3 regions of the Massilia sp. PWRC2 genome follow, and region 2 is predicted to be linked to each of the others. Evidence: predicted binding sites of a transcription regulator. Region 2 holds the regulator's gene; each other region holds the start of a gene.
The links. The regulator HrcA, encoded in region 2, represses chaperone genes, less so after heat shock. The targets are predictions, from matches to a motif close to TTAGCACTCNNNNNNNNNGAGTGCTAA.

Region 1: rpoH (RNA polymerase sigma factor RpoH) is a predicted target of HrcA. The motif match lies at 1,660-1,686, and genes of this name have one in related genera.
Region 3: groES (co-chaperone GroES) is a predicted target of HrcA. The motif match lies at 3,116-3,142, and genes of this name have one in related genera.

What each region holds. Positions count from the first base shown of each region.
Region 1 is NZ_JAFCUW010000003.1:167,839-174,390, reverse strand. It holds gene ACP7BZ_RS08490 (cell division ATP-binding protein FtsE) at 1-460, shown strand, start outside; gene ftsX (permease-like cell division protein FtsX) at 457-1,377, shown strand; gene rpoH (RNA polymerase sigma factor RpoH) at 1,775-2,674, shown strand; gene ACP7BZ_RS08475 (hypothetical protein) at 2,799-3,215, shown strand; gene ACP7BZ_RS08470 (TerD family protein) at 3,357-3,941, opposite strand; gene ACP7BZ_RS08465 (TIGR00266 family protein) at 3,975-4,670, opposite strand; gene ACP7BZ_RS08460 (TerD family protein) at 4,722-5,297, opposite strand; gene ACP7BZ_RS08455 (DUF475 domain-containing protein) at 5,436-6,509, opposite strand.
Region 2 is NZ_JAFCUW010000012.1:37,653-44,204, forward strand. It holds gene ACP7BZ_RS20305 (barstar family protein) at 1-250, opposite strand, end outside; gene dapB (4-hydroxy-tetrahydrodipicolinate reductase) at 237-1,061, opposite strand; gene ACP7BZ_RS20315 (outer membrane protein assembly factor BamE) at 1,161-1,757, opposite strand; gene fur (ferric iron uptake transcriptional regulator) at 1,836-2,264, shown strand; gene hrcA (heat-inducible transcriptional repressor HrcA) at 2,288-3,304, opposite strand; gene ACP7BZ_RS20330 (HAD family hydrolase) at 3,402-4,118, opposite strand; gene ACP7BZ_RS20335 (hypothetical protein) at 4,294-4,866, shown strand; gene ACP7BZ_RS20340 (hypothetical protein) at 4,886-5,500, shown strand; gene ACP7BZ_RS20345 (hypothetical protein) at 5,747-5,995, shown strand; gene ACP7BZ_RS20350 (S53 family peptidase) at 6,118-6,552, opposite strand, start outside.
Region 3 is NZ_JAFCUW010000001.1:812,391-818,942, forward strand. It holds gene ACP7BZ_RS03655 (methyl-accepting chemotaxis protein) at 1-1,268, opposite strand, end outside; gene ACP7BZ_RS03660 (EVE domain-containing protein) at 1,397-1,891, opposite strand; RNA gene ssrS (6S RNA) at 2,220-2,399, opposite strand; gene ACP7BZ_RS03670 (cell division protein ZapA) at 2,445-2,756, opposite strand; gene ACP7BZ_RS03675 (hypothetical protein) at 2,753-2,998, opposite strand; gene groES (co-chaperone GroES) at 3,258-3,548, shown strand; gene groL (chaperonin GroEL) at 3,594-5,246, shown strand; gene ACP7BZ_RS03690 (hypothetical protein) at 5,521-5,988, shown strand; gene ACP7BZ_RS03695 (oligopeptide:H+ symporter) at 6,160-6,552, shown strand, end outside.

The sequences.
Region 1 (6,552 bases), on a different contig from region 2:
CCGGCTGCGCCGCGAAGGCGTGCCTTTCCTGCGGCGCAACCTGGGCCTGATCTTTCAACAGCAAAAATTACTCAATGACCGCAACATCCTGGCCAACACCATGATGCCGCTGCTGGTCACGGGCGCCTCGAAAAGCGAGGCCGAGCAGCGCGCCCGCGCTGCCCTCGACAAGGTGGGTCTGCTCGCGCGCGCGCGCGCCCTGCCGCTCGAACTGTCGGGCGGCGAGCAGCAGCGCGTATCGATCGCCCGCGCCATCGTCAACCGGCCGCAAATCATCCTGGCCGATGAACCGACCGCCAACCTCGACCGCGCCAGCGCCGACAAGGTGCTCGATGCCCTGCGCGCCTTCCACCGCGCCGGCGTCACCTGCCTCATTTCCACCCACGACGACCTGGTGCTCGATGGCGCCGCCCGCGTGATCCGCCTCAATCAGGGCGAACTGGTCAAGGAGCAGCCATGAACCGCTGGCTGCGGCAACACCGCTTCGCCTTTGGCGCCGCGCTCGGCAATGTGCGCAAGGCGCCCGGCAGTTTTCTGTTCAACGTGATGGTGGTAGCGATCGCGCTGGCGCTGCCATTTACCGGCTTGACCCTGCTCGAAAATGTACGCCCGGTGTCCGAGCAATTGTCGGTCGACCCGGAAATGAGCGTGTTCATGACGCCGCACGCCGCGCGCGCCGACGCCGAGGCGCTCACGCCGCGCTTGCGCGAGGTCCTCAAACCGTTCAAGGCAAACATCACCTTTGTCGCGCGCGAACAGGCGCTGGCCACGCTGAAGGAAAAAAGTGGCTTGACCGATGTGATCGGCACACTGGGGGAAAATCCCCTGCCGGATGGCTTCGTCATCAAGCTCAACGGCGTCAACAATGCCGCCGATGCCAGCCGTGTCGATGCACTCGCCGAACAGTTGCGCGCCCTGCCCGGGGTCGATACGGTGCAAATCGATTCGGCCTGGGTCAAGCGTCTGGCCGCCCTGCTGGGCATCCTGCGGCTGGTGCTGCTGTTGCTGGCGATAACGCTGGGGATGGTGGTGATCGCCGTGGTGTTCAACACCATCCGCCTGCAAGTGCTGACCCAGCGCGATGAAATCGCCGTCTCCAAGCTGATCGGTGCCACTGACGTGTTTATTCACCGGCCGTTTTATTACACGGGCGCCTTGCTGGGCCTGGCTTCTGGCGCGGTGGCGCTGGGGGCGGTGGCGCTGGCGCTGCGCCCGCTGAATGTCGCCATTGCCGAATTTGCACGCCTGTACGCCAGCCAATTCCAGCTGCTGGCCCTGCCACCGCTGGGCGCAGCCGCCTGCCTGGCCGTTAGCGCCGGGCTCGGCCTGGTGGGCGCCATCCTGTCGGTGCAGCGTCACCTGGCACGCCTGCATTGACATTTATCCGGCCCCGTTAAGCGTCGTTTAATTCGCCGCTGTCAGAATACTGCCAAGCGCCAGGGTAAGAAGACTTCCCCTGGCGCCCCTGTGTGCGCAGCCACACAGTGCAATTTAAAGGGACAATCTATGCTGTCCTCATTGCGCGGCCTCTGAAGCGATCCAGTCACGCATGCGCTACATCAAAGACCTTGCTGCACGCGGCCACTAGAGTGAATTGGTCGCCCCCATTTTGATGCAATTCAGAAATTTATTTCCTATCAAAGCCATAGTACGGGTCAATTGGCACTCCTACCAAGAGAGTGCTAAACTATGATTTCACTGGCGGGGCATTGACCATTCCACCGCCGGCACCCAGAAACTTCGCAGTACGCCGCACCACACACACGAGGATTACATGACGACGATGTCCGCACAGGCTGCACTGATTCCAACAGGAAATCGGGCGCTGGGATTGGGCTTCACTGGCAATCTTGGCAATATTGATGCCTATATTTCGGCAGTCAATCGTCTGCCGATGTTGACCCACGAAGAAGAAATCTCGCTGGCCAAGCGTCTGCAAGAGCACAACGACTTGGGCGCCGCCCAGGAACTGGTGTTGTCGCACCTGCGCCTGGTGGTGTCGATCGCCCGTGGCTACCTGGGCTATGGCCTGCCGCACGCCGACCTGATCCAGGAAGGCAATATCGGCCTGATGAAGGCAGTCAAGCGTTTCGACCCGAATCAGGGCGTGCGTCTGGTGTCGTATGCGATGCACTGGATCAAGGCCGAGATGCACGAGTACATCTTGAAAAACTGGCGTCTGGTCAAGGTGGCCACCACCAAGGCCCAGCGCAAACTGTTTTTCAATTTGCGTAGCAACAAGGTGGGGCTCGATGCCATGTCGCCGACGCAAATCGATGCGCTGGCCAAGCTGCTCGACGTCAAGCGCGAAGAAGTGATCGAGATGGAAACCCGGCTGTCGGGCCGCGACATCGCCCTCGAAGCGCCCACCGACGACGAGGATGACAAGTTTTCGCCGATCGCCTACCTGTCGTCCGATCTGTCGGAGCCGACCAAGGTGATCGAAGCGGCGCAAGTGACGCGCCTGCAGTCGGAAGGCCTGGAAACGGCGCTCGGTAAGCTCGATCCGCGCTCGCGCCGGATTGTCGAAGCACGCTGGCTGGCCAACGACGACGGTTCGGGTGCAACCTTGCACGCGCTGGCGGAAGAATTCGGCGTTTCGGCCGAGCGCATTCGCCAGATCGAGTCGGCGGCGCTGAAAAAAATGAAGGGTGCGCTGTCGTCGTTTATATAAGGCGACTGCACCTCGACCAAGGCGCCTGCGGGCGCCTTTTTTTGCGTTCACAGAAGGCCAGTGACGCGCTTCAAGGACGCGGCGCGCCGTGCTACCATCGGCCTTCATCAGCCGGGGCGCATCGATGCGACAACTTATTATGTGGACCAAACTGTGCGGCGCTTTCCTGCTCTATACCCTGGCCGGTTGCGCCGGCACGCCGCCCGCGCGGCCGCTGGCTGACGGCAGTTATCCGCTGCAACCGACCGAGTCGGTCGCCATCGGCGGCGGCGCCAGCGTGCGCTATGATGCTTTTACTGACAGCCGCTGCCCGACCAACGCACAGTGCATTTGGGCTGGCAAGGTCAGCTACCATTTTGTGCTGACCAGCCCCAGCGGCACGCAAGCGTTTGCCCTCGATTACGCCGGCCAGCAAGTCGAGGCGACGCAGGTGTCCGGGGTGCGGGGGGTGCGTTTTGGCATTTCATTCGAAGGCGTCAGCACGCTGCCGGTCGAGCAGCGCGCGGTGGTGCTCGAAGTGCAGAAGGTGGCGGGCCAGTAACGACGTTCGGGTTGGGAGAATGGGGACTGGCGCCGCACGGTGCCGGTCCCGATTTTCCTGACAAAAAAAGCAGGCACCGCATACACGGCGCCTGCCAAGGGCACTGCCAGAGAAACGGATGGCACCGTAAAAGACGACGCCTTAATTCAAATGCGGCGTAATTTTCGGCATCAAATCATCGAAGGTGCGGCCGCTGCCGTTTTCGCCGATCGCGTGCATCTTCCACTCATTGTTGTGGCGGTACAGTTTGGCCATGATTTGCGCCGTGTGCGCGCCCTGCACCGACAGGTCGTAACGCGCCACTTCCTTCTGGTCGGCGGCGTTGACGATGCGACAGTAAGCGTTTTCCACCTGCGAAAAATTCTGGCCCGTAAAACTATTTACCGTAAAGACCAGCGACTTCACCTGCGGCGGCACGCGCGCCAGGTCGACGATGATTTGCTCGTCGTCGCCGTCACCGGCACCGGTGCGGTTGTCGCCCGTGTGGACGATGCTGCCATCCTGGCTTTTGAGCTGGCGGAACCAGACGGCGTCGACTGCCTTGCCGTTCTCGTCGAACAGCAGGCAGGAGGCGTCGAGGTCGACCGACTCGCTCTTGGCGCCAAAGCCGAACAAGCCTTTTTTCTTGATGGCGTCCCAGCCGAGGCCCATGATGATGCGCGTGAGCGCGCCGCCGGCCTCTTTATCGAGGGAAATTTTCTGGCCTTTTTGCAGACTGACTGACATATGTTGCTCCTTGTTTCTCATTGGTGGTAAGGCTTAGCGCCCGCCCGTTTGCGCCCAGGCGCGAAACGCCGCGCGGTTGCGCGAACAGACATACACCTTGCCCTTGCCGGAAAAGCGCAACACCACGCCCTCCCCGCTGGTCTGGCTGTTGATCAAATTGCCGAGAAAGCCACCGCTGTTGCCGGTGGTGATAGATATTTCGTAGCGCAGCGTGCTGTCCCAGCACACCACGTGCGAGTTGTCGATGATGGCGTCCTTGCCCGGCTCGACATCGAGCACCGACATGGAGCCGAAGCCGGACACCACCACCTGGCCGCGTCCGCCCGTTTCAGTGACAAAAAAGCCGCCACTTTGGGCGAACAGGGCATTGCCCACGCTCTGGGTGCGCACCTTCAGGTCGACGCCAGAACTGGCGGCCACAAACGCGCCATCGCTGATGATGTAATTGTTCGGCCCCACATCGACTATCTGCATGGCACCGGGCAAGGTGGGCGACAGCAGGCAATCGCCATCACCGCGCACCGCTTCGATGTGCTGCTGAAAGAACGATTCGCCGTTGGCAAAGGTGCGCATCAGCGCGCTGCCGATGCCGCCTTTCATCTTGCCCTTCAAGTCGAGCGTCGCTTCCATCATCACCATGGCGTCCGACTCGCAATAAATGGTGTCGCCACGGCTGAGCGCCACATGGAGAAAGGGATCGACATCCTCGGTTACGGTAAATACTGGCATTTGATGGCGTCCTTTCGTGCGGCGTTCAGGTGGTCAAATCTCGGATCAGGACTAGACGTTGACGCCGTAGTTCTTCGCCAGTGGCCCCAGGCCGCCCTGAAAACCCTGGCCGATGGCGCGGAATTTCCAGTCGCTGCCGGCGCGGTAGACTTCGCCGAAAATCATCGCCGCTTCGGTCGAGCTGTCTTCCGACAGGTCGTAGCGGGCGATTTCAACGCCGCCGGCGGCATTCACGCAGCGCACGAATGCCTTCGACACCTGGCCGAAATTTTGCTTGCGCGCTTCGGCTTCGTGAATGGTCACGCCGACGACGATCTTGTCGATATCGGCCGGCACCTTGGCCAGGTCGATGGTGACCGTTTCATCGTCGCCGTCGCCGGCACCGGTGAGGTTGTCGCCCGAGTGGACGATGGAGCCGTCCGCCGACTTCAGGTTGTTGTAGAAGACGAAATCGGCGTCCGAGCGGACCTTGCCCGAGCTACCCAGCAAGAACACGGCGCCGTCGAGGTCGAAGGCGGCGCCATCGGTGCTGCGGGTATCCCAGCCGAGGCCGACGATCATTTTCGACAGGCCTGGGGCTTCTTTGCTGAGGTTGACGTTGCCGCCTTTTTGCAGACTGATTGCCATGATGTGAATCTCCTAAGTGGTTGGTTGAGTGCGTACAAGTACGCGATGTACAGCGTTCGAACACCAGCTACTTCTGACAGGGAGCGACGGGGTGTCCGGCCGTTCGCTCCCGCTGTGTGGCGCTGCCTGAGTGACGGATCAGGCGCTGGCCAATACCTTGTTCTGGCGGCGGTGCTTGATCGACGAGTACAGCGAGGCGACGATGAAAGCCACACCGATCAGACCGGTAAATACTTCGTGGATGTGGTACTTCATGCTGGCCAGCATGATCAAGGCCAGGATACCGATGGCATAGTGGGCACCGTGCTCCAGGTAGACGAACTCGTCGAGCGTGCCCTGCTTGACCAGGTACACCGTCATCGAGCGCACAAACATGGCGCCAATGGCCAGGCCCAGCATGATGATGACGACGTCATTGGTGATGGCAAACGCACCGATCACACCATCGAAGCTGAATGACGCGTCCAGCACTTCCAGGTAGAGGAAGGCACCGACACCACCGCGCTTGACCAACTCTCCCACATTTGCGCCGGAAGCGCCGTTCGTTGCGCCAGCCTCTTCCGCCGAGTCTTTCTCCAGCAGGCTGCTGAGGGTGTCAACGCCCACATAAATCAGGATGCCCCACAGGCCGGCCATCAGCACCACCATCTTTTGCGCTTCTTCCACCAGGCCGAGACACGCCATCAGGGCGCCCAGGGCGATCATCACCGAGATCGACGACACCTTGCCAAGCGCGCCGATCTTCTCTTCGATGTGACCGAGCCAGTGCATTTCCTTGCTGTCGTCGAGCAGAAAATTGAGGAACACCAGCAGCAGGAACATGCCACCGAAGGCAGCCACTTCAGCATGGTGGGCGGTCAGGTGCGCCGAATACTGCTTCGGATCGGACAGCGCCAGGTTCCACACTTCGAGCAAGCCCAGATCAGCCGCCTGCGCCACGATGACCAGCGGGAACAGCAGGCGCATGCCGAACACGGCAATGATGATGCCGACGCCGAGAAACAGCTTTTGCCAGAATTCGTCCCAGGTCTTGAGCACCGAGGCGTTGACCACGGCATTGTCGAACGACAGCGAGACTTCCATGATGCCGAGGATGACCGCCACGCCCAGCGCCGTCAGGGCAGCCGACCAGCCGCCGTGCGTGTAGCCCCACCAGCCGGCCGTAGCCAGGCAGATGAAGGTCACCAAAAATGAAATACGAAAATGCTTCATGAAGCGCCCTTTCTTTTTATATACAAAAATTTCTTATTTGAAA
Region 2 (6,552 bases):
TGATTTCTTCGAGCAGTTCGGGCAGGCGCGCCTTGAAACCGGCGCCGTCGAGAATGACGATCTCCAGCATTTCCTTGGGAAACAGGCGGAATTTGCTCATGCCATCGGCATCGCGCAGATAGCTGAGGCAATCGATCCAGCCATCGAAGCTGTGGCTGTAGTTATCGGGAAAGCCGAACGCGGCCTGCGAGGCGGCGTGGAAGGCGGCCACGCTGTCGATGGCGGCGCCGTTCAGTTCAGCGGAGGCCATGGCCATCCTTTAGATTGAGTACGTCTTGCATGTCGAACAGACCGCTTTGCTTGTCGGCCAGGAAGCGCGCCGCGCGCAGGGCGCCGTGGGCATAGGTGACGCGGCTCGACGATTTGTGGCTGATTTCGATGCGCTCGCCATCGCCCGCGAACAGCACCGTGTGGTCGCCCACGATATCGCCACCGCGGATGGTGGCAAAGCCGATGGTGGACGGGTCACGCGCGCCGGTGACGCCTTCGCGGCCGTAGACGGCGCAGGTGGCCAGATCGCGCCCGAGCGCGTCGGCAATCACCTCGCCCATCTTGAGGGCGGTGCCGGACGGCGCGTCGACCTTGTGGCGGTGGTGCGCTTCGACGATTTCGATGTCGTAGCCTTCACTAAAACTGTTGGCCGCCATTTCCAGCAGTTTGAGGGTGACGTTGACGCCCACGCTCATGTTGGGGGCAAACACGATGGCGGTTTTTTGAGCAGCAGCGGCAATGGCCGCCTTGCCCGCGTCATCGAAGCCGGTGGTGCCGATCACCATGGCAATGCCGTGCTCGGCGCAATAGGCGAGGTGGGCCAGCGTGCCTTCGGGACGGGTGAAATCGATCAGTACGCGGGCGCCGGTCAAGGCGGCAGCCAGGTCGGCGCCGATGGCAACGCCCGCCGGGCGGCCGAGGAAGGCGGCGGCGTCCTGACCGAGGCCAGCGGCACCGGCAACATCGAGCGCGCCGCTGAGCACAGTGTCGGCGGCCTGGTCGATCGCTTCGATCAGCATTTTGCCCATGCGCCCGCTGGCGCCGGCGACGGCAATGGAAAGTCGGTTCATGCTGGCTTTGTACTTGGTGGATGCTTGCTTGGTGGACGCTGGCTTGGTGGATGCTTGCTTGGTGGACGCTTACTTGGTGGACGCTTACTTGGTGGACACCTATTTGGTGACCTGAATGGTGGCGGAGCCAGCCTCTTCTTTTTTAGGCGCCGCCTTGGCCGCCACCTTGGCGGGACCGGCGATGCGGGCGATGTATTCTCTTTCGGTGGGCAGGTTGCCGCCGTCGAAACGCTCGACCTTGTCATCCTTAAAATAGACGGTGACACGCGCTTTGGTCAGCTCGCCGTTGCCGCGCGCCAGATAAAACGGGTAATCCCAGCGCTCGGCGTGGAAAGCGTCGGTCAGCAGGGGGGTGCCGAGAATGAACTTGACTTGGTCGCGGGTCTGGCCCACCTTGAGCTGGGCCAGCATTTCTTGCGATACGAAATTGCCCTGCTGAATGTCCGGCCGGTACGGCGAAAACACCCAAAAGAATTTTTGCAGCTTGGTGACGCTCGACGTCTGCGCGCCCGCATTGGCGACGGCGGCCGCGCGGTTGGCGTCCGACTCGATGGCGGCCGGCGCCGTCGAGACAGCAGCCGCAGGCTGGGTCTGGCGCCAGCTCGAGCAGCCGGCCAGGGTCAGTACCCCGCAAGCGACCAGCAATACATGGCGCAGGGCAGTAAATCGGGGCAAACGGGCAATTGTGACGCGCATAGGGAACCTCAAAACGTTTGAGCGCTAGCTCCAAAACGCTATATCATAAAGCACTACGCCCAACTTCGAGCAACAAACATGAGTAACAACCCTACCGACCTGAAGGCCAGCGGCCTGAAAGCGACCCTGCCGCGCCTGAAAATTCTGGAGATTTTCCAGAACAGCGAAGTACGCCACCTGACTGCCGAAGACGTCTACAAACAGCTGTTGACGGAGAACCTCGACGTTGGCCTGGCCACCGTGTACCGGGTGTTGACCCAGTTCGAACAGGCGGGCCTGCTCAACCGCAACCACTTTGAAACGGGCAAGGCGATTTTCGAGCTCAATGCGGGCTCGCACCACGACCACCTCGTCTGTTTAGACTGCGGCCGCGTCGAAGAGTTCTTCGATGAAGCGATCGAATCGCGCCAGAACACCATCGCCAGCGAGCGTGGCTTTAGCATTGCCGAGCACGCCCTGGCCATCTATGGCAACTGCATCAAGCCAGCCTGCCCCTACCGCGCCTGATGCAGACCCGGCATCAAGGCTGGTCAGCCGTGGCTGAGGGCGTTCGACAGTAATTTGGCGGTGATGTCGACGATGGGAATGACGCGCTCGTAGGCCATGCGGGTCGGTCCGATCACCCCCAGCGTGCCGACGATCCTGCCATTGACTTCGTAGGGCGCCGTCACCACGCTCATTTCATCCATCGGCACCAAGTTCGATTCGCCGCCGATGAAAATCTGCACGCCGGTGGCCTTGCTGGAGACATCGAGCAGCTGCATCAAGCCGGTTTTTTGTTCGAACATGTCGAACATCTGGCGCAGTGACGTCATGTTCGACGACAGGTCCGATACGCTGAGCAGATTGCGCTCGCCGGAAATGACCATGTCGTCGCTGTGGTCGGCCATCGCTTCGCTGCCCGCCTCGACCGCCGCCTGCATCAGCCGGCTCATGTCGTCGCGCAACTGGCGCAGCTCGCCGGTGACGCGCGCGCGCACCTGGTCGAAGGACAGACCGCCATAATTCTGGTTAATAAAATTGGCCGACTGCACCAGCTGGGCGGGGGTGTAGTCGACATCGGTGAGCAGCAGGCGGTTTTGCACGTCGCCGCGCGGGTCGACGATGACGAGCAAGATGCGTTTTTCGGACAGGCGCAGAAATTCGATCTGCTGGAACACCGATTCGCGGCGCGGACTGAGCACAACGCCGGCGAACTGCGACAGCGAGGACAGCATCTGCGCCGCATTGGCAATGGTTTTTTGCTGCTGCGGCGCTTGCAGACGCATGCGCGACTGCGGGTCGAGCTCATCGATTGATTGCACCGTCAGCAGGGTATCGACAAAAATCCGGTAGCCGCGCGGGGTGGGAATGCGGCCGGCCGAGGTGTGCGGACTGGCGACGTAGCCCATTTCTTCGAGATCGGCCATGATGTTGCGAATGGTTGCCGGCGACAGGTCGAGCCCGGAAATTTTCGACAGGGCGCGCGAGCCGACCGGCTGGCCGTCGGCGATGTAGCGCTCGACGAGGGCCTTGAGCAGGGTTTGGGCGCGGTGATCGAGTTGCATGACAGTCTGGGATACGCGGTCGGCTTGGCAAAATGAGACTTCATTATGCACGCTCGCGCCGCCGCCGGGTAAGCGGGCGTGGCGGGGCGACGACGGCTTAGATGTGGGCGTGTTCCAGCCAGTTGAGCAATTCATCAAAATCGGTGCAGATGGCGTCCGGTTCGACCCCGTGTTCAAGATGGGCGCTGCTGCCGTTGCGGTTGAGCCAGACGGCGCGCAAGCCGGCCTGCTGGGCGCCGCGCACATCGAGCAGGACATCGTCGCCCACATACACCGCGTCGGCCGGCGCCACCCCCAGTTCGGCGCAGGCGGCCAGGAAGATGCCAGGCGCCGGCTTGGCCTGGCCAAAACTGTGCGCCGCCAGCGATACCTTAAAATGGTGGTCGAGGCCGATCGCGCGCAAATCGGCATTGCCGTTCGAAATCGAGCCGATCAGGGTACGCCGGCCCAATCGTTCGAGGCCGCCCAGCACATCCGCATACGGTGCCACCAGGTTGCGGGCGGCGCCAAACACTGCCATGGCGCCATCGATGTGGGCGGCATCGGCGTCACAGGCGGCGAAGGCATCGAGCAGGCCGGCGCGGCGCAGGGCTGCCAGATCGAGGTGAAAATGGGGCTCGCGCGCCAGTTTGGCCATGCGCGCCTGGCGCAGGCTGTCGATCGAGCAGCTGGCGGCGACGGCCGGGGCGTGCTGCTCGAGGTAGCGCCACAGCAATCGCTCGGCCTGCTCGATGACGGGGCCGATCGGCCACAGGGTGTCGTCGAGGTCGAACAAGACCGCGCGCGGCCAGGCTGGAGGGGGCATTGCTGTCATGGCACTCTTTGCAGTAAATGAAAACGGGACGCTGGGCCGGGCGCGCGCGGCAGTTACACCGCGATACACGGACAATCACGTCACAGCATAGCAAATGCACTAAAATGACGACCAATTTGTCTATTTGCGGTGCCCGCACCCTGGCGGTACTGCCCCAGTCGATTTTGGAGAAAACATGAAAAGTCTGTTCCTGCGTTCGGGCGCTGCGCTCGCGTGCGCCCTGACCCTGGCCTCGTGCGGCGGCAGCGGCGGTAGCCTGAGCCTGGGCGGCGGCGTCTACGGCCTGACCCGTGACGGCCTGGTATTACAAAACAATGGCGGCGCCGATCTGGTGGTGGCCGCCAACAGCACCTCGTTCATTTTTCCCGACCTGATCGCCTTCGACACCGGCTTTAACGTGACGGTGAAAAGCTCGCCACCCAGCAGTGTCTGTACGCCAACGAGCAACAAAGGCACGACCGGCACCTATAACATCACCACCGTCGTCATTTCCTGCGTCACCGATTCGTTCGCCCTGGGCGGCAGCGTCAGCGGTCTGACCGGCAGCGGCCTGATTCTGATTAACGGTCCCGACCGTATCGCCGTGCCGGCCGGCGCCAGCAGCTTTGCGCTGTCCAAGGTGGCCTTCGCCGCGCCCTACGGCGTGACGGTACTGACCCAGCCCACCAACCAGACCTGCTCGGTGAGCAACGGCACCGGCACCATGGCCGCCGCCGCCGTCAACAATGTCCAGGTCACCTGCATCTGACCGCCTCACGGAGAATTCAATGACTTTATTTACCTGTTTGCGTCCGGCCGCCGTGCTCGTCATGGCACTGGGCCTGGCCTCGTGCGGCGGCAAAGCCAGCTTTCCCATCAATGGCACTGTCACCGGCCTGCAATACGACGGCCTGTTACTGAGCACCAATGGCATGAACCTGAAAGTGGCGGCCAACGCCACCGCCTTCAGCTTTCCCAACTCGCTTTCGTACGGTGATGTGTTCAAGATCGTCATCACCACCCAGCCGGCGCACCAGACCTGCAGCACGATCAGCCCGACAACTGGCTACGACACGTCGAGCGACACCGCCGGCCGCACCGCCGCCATCAACATCGCGATCGGCTGCAGCGTCAATACGTACGCCATCGGCGGCACCGTCACCGGCTTGAGCGCCGGCACCCTGGTGCTCACCAACGGCACCGCCGGCGGCACCATCAGCATCGTGCCGGCGACGGTGGTGACCGATCCCGTCACGTACAGTTTCACTACCCTGGTCAGCTACAACACCAGCTACGGTGTGACCGTCTTGACGCAGCCCGATGGCAAAGTCTGCACCGTCAGCAATCCGACCGGGGTGATGGGTGACGCGGCAGTGGCGAATATCAATGTCAACTGCGTGTGATGGCGCAGTTATACGCTATATGATTAACTGATATTCGAAAAGACAATTAGATTTATATGCTGTAGCGCAGCATACTAGTCCTGTCTCCTCCAAGTCTCCTCAAAAAGAATTGGATTTCAAGCCCGCTCAACAGCGGGCTTTTTTTTCGCCTGATTCAATTGAATGGGGCTGCGCTTCGCGCCGGCGGCGATGCTGGCATCATGGACCCGATACCGGTCGCGACCGGCAACCACCAAGGGAGCGCGCATGGCAACGGAAACAGTGGGGCACTACGAGATCGACTACAGCGGCGTGTACATGGACGACGTCGATGGCTGGGCTGCCTGGGTGACCATCTACGGGCCGTCGAGCAACCCGATGCACCGTGACAGCATCGTGCCGGCGCAGCGGGTGGCGGTGCAGCAGGTGTTTGAAACGCAAGGCGCCGCCGAAGCGGCGGCGCACGAGGCGGCGCTGGCGCTGGTGGCCGAGAAAGCCACGCAGGCGCCGCGCTGACGGGCTCACTAAGAGCGCCTGACAAAACCTTCAGGGCAAGGCGTGACGGCGAAGACGGTACCACCGTACGGCAAGCCGGAGCAACGCGGTCATCGAGGTGTTGTCAGGTGCTCTAAAGCATCTTATTTGGCGCTGATGGTAATCGGCACACTAGCACGGGCAGTCAAGCCAGCCGCGTCGGTGGCCACCAGTGTCAGCGTATACGTGCCAGTGACGGGGCTGGGCCACGACATGGTCAGCGCGGTCCCGTTAAAACCGAAACCCATGCCCATCGGCGCGCCGGCAATCGACAGCGACAGCGAGTTCGACCCTGGTGCGGCGACGCCGATGCTGCCGCTGAACGGCTTGCCAGCCACGCCCGTCATCGGTGCAAACGTCAATACCGGTCCGGCGGCGGCGATCTTGATGGCAAAGACTGCCTGGCCGCTTAACAGCGTCTTGCTGTCACGCGCCACCACCGTCATGCTGTAGCTGCCCAGCACCGGGCTGGCCCAGCTGACCACGCCGGCGCTGCTGATGCTCATGCCGGCCGGGGCGCCCGTCAGGCTGTAGGTGAC
Region 3 (6,552 bases), on a different contig from region 2:
TGTGCCACCGAAGCGTCGATCAAGCCCTTGATTTCCTTGGCGGCGGTGGCCGAACGCTGGGCCAGGTTGCGTACTTCCGATGCCACCACGGCAAAGCCGCGGCCCTGCTCGCCGGCGCGTGCCGCTTCCACCGCGGCATTCAGGGCGAGGATATTGGTCTGGAAAGCGATGCCGTCGATGACGGCAATGATGTCGACAATCTTGCGCGAGGCTTCATTGATCGAACCCATGGTGCCGACCACCTGCGCCACCACGTTGCCGCCTTTGACGGCGGTGTGCGAGGCGCTGATGGCCAGCTGGTTGGCCTGGCGCGCGTTGTCGGCATTTTGCTTGACGGTGGCGGCCATTTCTTCCATCGATGAGGCGGTCTCCTCCAGGGAAGCGGCCTGCTGCTCGGTGCGCGCCGACAGGTCGAGGTTGCCGGCGGCAATTTGCGACGACGCCGTGGCGATGGTGTCGGTACCCGTGCGCACCTCGCCGACGATGGTGTGCAGGTTGCTGTTCATGTCGGACAGCGCTTGCAGCAGCTGCCCGGTTTCATCGTTACGCTGTACCACGACGGTGTTCGACAGGTCGCCGTCGGCCACCCGGCGCGCCACCACCACCGCTTCGGCAATGGGTCGCACGATGCTGCGCGTGGCCAGCCAGGCCACCAGCACGCTGACCAGCGCCGCCACCGCCGGCAGCACCAGCAAGGTGATCTTGCCAGTCTGGGCCGCGCTGGCAGAGGCGATGCCCGCCGTACGCATCAACTTGACCTGGTAGTCCAGCAATTTGTCGAGGCGGTCGAAGTAGACCAGGTTGACGGGACGGACTCTTTCGACAAGCAGCTTGAGTCCCTCTTCCTTGTTCTGCGCTTTCATCAGCTCGACAAAGCTAGTGCGCTCTTTGGCGAACAGCGCCCGCTGATCGGTGACGTCCTTGTAGAGCGCGCGCCCCTGCGGCGTGGTGATCGCCTTGTCGAGCTTGTCGAGCGCGGCCGACACCACGCGCGAACTCTCTTCCATGTTGGCGTATTCGCCCTTGATGATTTCGGGGTCGCTCAGCAACAGCAAATTGCGCATATTGCGCGCCGTTTCATTGAGTTCATCCTTGATCTGATGGACCAGTTCGGTCTTCGGAAAGCGGTCTTCGTTCATCAACTGTATATCGTCATTCAATTCACCCACCAGGCGGTAGGCCAGTCCCCCCATCAGCAAGGACAGCGCGATCACGACGGCAAAGCTAAGGCCAAGGCGCTGGCCTATCTTGAGATTTTTTGACAACATGAGGATTCCAGGCAGGATGAACGAGTGATCACGGAGTGCCGAAGCGCCATGCGCCGGCACAAAAAGCCGCAGATTCTCGATAGTAGGCGGGAAGTTTTCTTGGAGCAATAGTTAAATCGATGTATTGATTAAACTGTGGTAAGCACACCATCAACGGCACCCTCGCCCCCCACGGCGGCAACGATGGCGTGCCATTCCAAAGCAGTGACCGGCGAAATCGACAGGCGACTGCCTTTTTGCAACAGCACCATGTCGTCGAGCGAGGCCATGGTGCGCAATGCGCTTAAAGACACAAAATTACCCTTGTGCAACGCCTTGACATCGACCGATACCCAGCGCGGTGCGGCCGGCGTGGCTTTCGCATCATGGTAGGGGCTGGCAAGGTCAAACTGGGAGGCGTCGGGGTAAGCGCCACTGGCGACGGCAGCAATGCCGGCAACGCCCGGTACGGCGCAACTCGAGTGATAAAACAGCACGCCATCGCCGACGCACATCTGATCGCGCATGAAATTGCGCGCCTGATAATTGCGCACCCCAAACCACGCCACGGTGCAATCGGGCGCCTTCAGCAGATCATCGAAACTGATTTCATCGGGTTCGGATTTGATCAACCAATAGGCCATACGGGAAATCGAAGTAAAAAAAGGAAGGAAAAAGAAGAACCGAAGGGAAAAGAAATTAACAGCGCAGCGGAAAACGAGACGAAGCGGAAAGCGAAGACGAAGCAGAAAATAAACAACGAAGCGAATAAAAACCGCAGTCAACGCGAGACAGCAGCAATTGTGCTTCGCCGACGCGACCTCCGATCCGAATCGGTTTGACGTCCTCCGTAAAAATCATCTGGCTCCGCCAGTGATTTTTACCTGCCCCGCCGTGCGCCTGTAAGCCGCTGTTCCCTTCGCTGCTCACTGCATCCCAAATAAAAGTAGGTTTTCACTTTTGTTTGATTGTATGTACCCCGCCTGTGCCGTCCTTGCCGGCATCCCGAACCAAACGGTTCAAGGTGGCCGCAGTTAGTTCAATTTCGGGTTCGTCGGACTAGCGACGCTCACTCCCATCGAACATATCCCGCAACCGGTGCACATAAATGGTTCAAGGAATATATGGCAATCGCGAACACCGCAGGGTGGGACGAAGTTTACTCCGATGCCCCGACAAGTCAATTGAATTTGGCCGTCAGAACAGATTTTCCTGTGGCGTGAGGGCACTATCGAGCACCGTGTTCATGGCATCGATTTTCTGCTTGACTTCCATCAGTGACAGCCCCGAAAACGGCCCTTCGCCCGACTTGGTCGACAACAATTCGGCGGCCACCGACAGCGCCGCCATCACGGCGATGCGGTCGTTGCCCTTGACTTTGCCGGAATCGCGCAGGGCCGTCATCTTGCCATCGAGATAATTCACGGCTTCCTTCAGCGCGCGCTCCTCGCCTTCGCGGCAAGCGAGGCGATACGGATGGCCCATGATGCTGACATCGAGCTGGATCATGGTGCCACCTCGGCGCTGGCATCGGCGTTGACATGGCTGGGCGCAGCAGCGGCAGCGGGCATTTGCGCCAGCAGGGCGCCAATGCGCTGGCGCGCTTCGGCCAGCCGCTGGCGGTGATTGGCATTTTCGGCAAGCAGCTCGACGTTGGTCTGGCGTAAGGCGGCGTTTTCACGCCGCAACGCCGCCGTCAGTTCGGCAAGCTGGTCGATCTTGAGGGACAGGTCTTGGAATTCAGAAATCATTCGTCACTATAGAACCCGGGATGAACCGCAGTCAATCGAATCAGTCGCCGTCAAGCGGCCCGGCGAAAAAATTAGCTAAAAGACGGACCTTGAAATAGCAGGATATCGTCCCTATAATTAGCACTCGTTAGGTGAGAGTGCTAACAGTACCTGAGGAAATGCCAGCCGCGCCGCTACGGAGCGGTCATTCGAACTACCCGTCAGGCGCCGGCATGATCCGGGAACGCCAGTCAACCCATTGAATTTTAAGGAGTCTTACATGAACCTTCGCCCTTTGCACGATCGCGTCATCGTCAAGCGTCTCGACCAGGAAACCAAAACCGCCTCCGGCCTGATCATTCCGGATGCAGCTGCTGAAAAACCGGATCAAGGCGAAGTGCTCGCCATCGGCAACGGCAAAGTCCAGGACGACGGTAAAGTGCGCGCCCTCGAAGTGAAGGTCGGCGACCGCGTTCTGTTCGGCAAATACTCGGGCCAGGCTGTCAAGGTCGATGGCGAAGAGCTGCTGGTCATGCGCGAAGAAGACATCATGGCCGTGCTGGTCAAGTAATTCCGACCGTCCGCCCCCCTATTATTCCTTATCGGAGAATCACACATGGCATCTAAAGACGTAGTATTTGGCGACAGCGCCCGTTCGAAAATGGTTGAAGGCGTCAACATTCTGGCCAACGCCGTAAAAGTCACGCTGGGCCCAAAAGGCCGTAACGTCGTCATCGAGCGCTCGTTCGGCGCGCCAACCATCACCAAGGATGGTGTATCGGTTGCGAAAGAAATCGAACTCAAAGACAAGCTCATGAACATGGGCGCGCAGATGGTCAAGGAAGTTGCTTCGCGCACCAGCGACAACGCCGGCGACGGCACCACCACCGCCACCGTGCTGGCCCAGGCCATCGTCCGTGAAGGCATGAAGTTCGTTGCCGCCGGCATGAACCCGATGGACCTCAAGCGCGGCATCGACAAGGCAGTTGCTGCCACCGTCGAGCAGCTGGCGATCATCTCCAAGCCCTGCACCACCACCAAGGAAATCGCCCAGGTCGGCTCGATTTCGGCCAACTCGGACGCTTCGATTGGCGAGCGCATCGCTGAAGCGATGGAAAAAGTCGGCAAGGAAGGCGTCATCACCGTTGAAGACGGCAAGTCCCTGAATGACGAACTCGACATCGTCGAAGGCATGCAGTTCGACCGCGGCTACCTGTCGCCGTACTTCATCAACAATCCAGAAAAACAGGTCTCCATCCAGGACAACCCGTTTGTTCTGCTGTGCGACAAGAAAATCTCGAACATCCGCGATCTGCTGCCGATCCTGGAACAGGTCGCCAAAGCTGGCCGTCCTCTGCTGATCATCGCCGAAGACATCGAAGGCGAAGCGCTGGCCACCCTGGTGGTCAACAACATCCGCGGCATCCTGAAAACCTGCGCCGTCAAGGCACCAGGCTTTGGCGACCGTCGTAAAGCCATGCTGGAAGACATCGCTGTCTTGACCGGCGGCCAGGTGATCGCCGAAGAAGTCGGCCTGACGCTGGAAAAAGTCACGCTGGCTGAACTGGGCCAGGCCAAACGTATCGAAGTGAGCAAGGAAAACACCATCATCATCGACGGTGCCGGCCAGGCTGAAGCGATCGAAGCGCGCGTCAAGCAAGTGCGCGTGCAAATCGAAGAAGCGACCTCGGACTACGACCGTGAAAAACTGCAAGAGCGCGTGGCCAAGCTGGCCGGCGGTGTTGCCGTGATCAAGGTTGGTGCTGCCACCGAAGTCGAAATGAAAGAAAAGAAAGCCCGCGTCGAAGATGCACTGCACGCCACCCGCGCTGCCGTTGAAGAAGGCATCGTGCCAGGCGGCGGCGTTGCCCTGCTGCGCGCCCGCGCCAACATCAACGTCAAGGGCGACAACCCTGACCAGGAAGCCGGCATCAAGATCGTCCTGCGCGCCATGGAAGAGCCACTGCGCATGATCGTGCAAAACGCTGGCGAAGAGCCATCGGTGGTCGTTGCTGCAGTGCTGGCCGGCACCGGCAACTACGGCTACAACGCCGCCAACGGCACCTACGGCGACATGGTCGAAATGGGCGTGCTCGATCCTGCCAAAGTGACCCGTTCGGCGCTGCAAAACGCTGCTTCGATCGCTGGCCTGATGCTCACCACCGATGCCATGGTCTGCGAACTGGCTGACGACAAGTCGGCTGGCGGCGGCATGGGCGGCGGTATGGGCGGTATGGGCGGCATGGGCGGTATGGACGGCATGATGTAATTGCCAGCCCGGGCGCCCCGGCGCCTTCGCTAAAAAAATGGCTGCCTGCGGGTGGCCATTTTTTCGTCTGAATGGTTTATCCGGTTTAGTAACCAACAATGTTACAACGCCGCCCTGCAAAAACGCCGGACACACCCTGGCCAGCGCGCACCGGTGCGGCAGAACGGTCGTCCTTCATAGCAGAGCGTTTCTTAAGCGCAACAGTTGGCGCGCAGAATTTTGCTCGTGTGCTACTTTTGGTTTAAACTCCGATGAAACAATCGTGGACCCCATCATGCAAAACTATGAATTTCACCGCAGCCGCAGCGCGCTCGTGCTGGCGCTGACCCTGGCCGTGTCGTCCAGCTTGATCGGCTGCAAGAACAACACGCCGCCCGCTGCTGCGGCTGCGGCGGCGGCACCGGCAGCGCCGGCCGAAGTGGCACACACCCGCGAGCAAGCCATTGCCGTACTGATGGCGCTGCCCGAGCTCAAAGCGTGGACCGCCTACATCGAAAAAGCCTCGGCTGGCAAAACCCACGGCGCCGTGCTCGAATATGGCGCCGAGCCACAACAGATCGATGGCAAGACGTATTTCCGCCTCAGCTATGTCGAAAATGGCCAGGAACAAGTGCTGCGCTGGGAAGATTTCCTGGTCGAACAGGACGTCGGCACCATCCGCGTCGAAGACGACGAAACCGACCGCCTGATGACCCTGGAACAGTGGCGCCTGGCCAAACGGCCGATGGAGCGCGTCAAGTAATCGCCACCACAACGGCGCTGACGCCGTCAGCGCCGCTGCCATCGGTAAACTAAACATTGCCAGTTCACTAGCTTCGTTTTAGTATGCCCCTCGTCAATACGGGGGGATGTCATGTCGCAGGCAACAACGATCGAGGCGCAAGCGCCAGCCACGGCCGAGGGTAGTGGCAAGATGCCGCGCCAGATACCGTACATCATCGCCAACGAAGGCTGTGAGCGCTTCAGCTTTTATGGCATGCGCAACATTCTCACGCCTTTCCTGATCAGCACCCTGCTGCTGTTCCTGCCGGAGGCTGAGCGCGCCGGCGAAGCCAAGCACGTCTTTCACACTTTCGTCATCGGCGTGTATTTTTTCCCGCTGCTGGGCGGCTGGCTGGCCGACCGCTATTTCGGCAAGTACAACACGGTATTCTGGCTCAGCCTGGTCTACTGCGCCGGCCATGCCTGCCTGGCCGCCTTTGAAAACAATCTCAACGGTTTTTACGTCGGCCTGTTCCTGATCGCGCTGGGATCGGGCGGCATCAAGCCGCTGGTATCGACCTTCGTCGGTGACCAGTTTGACCAG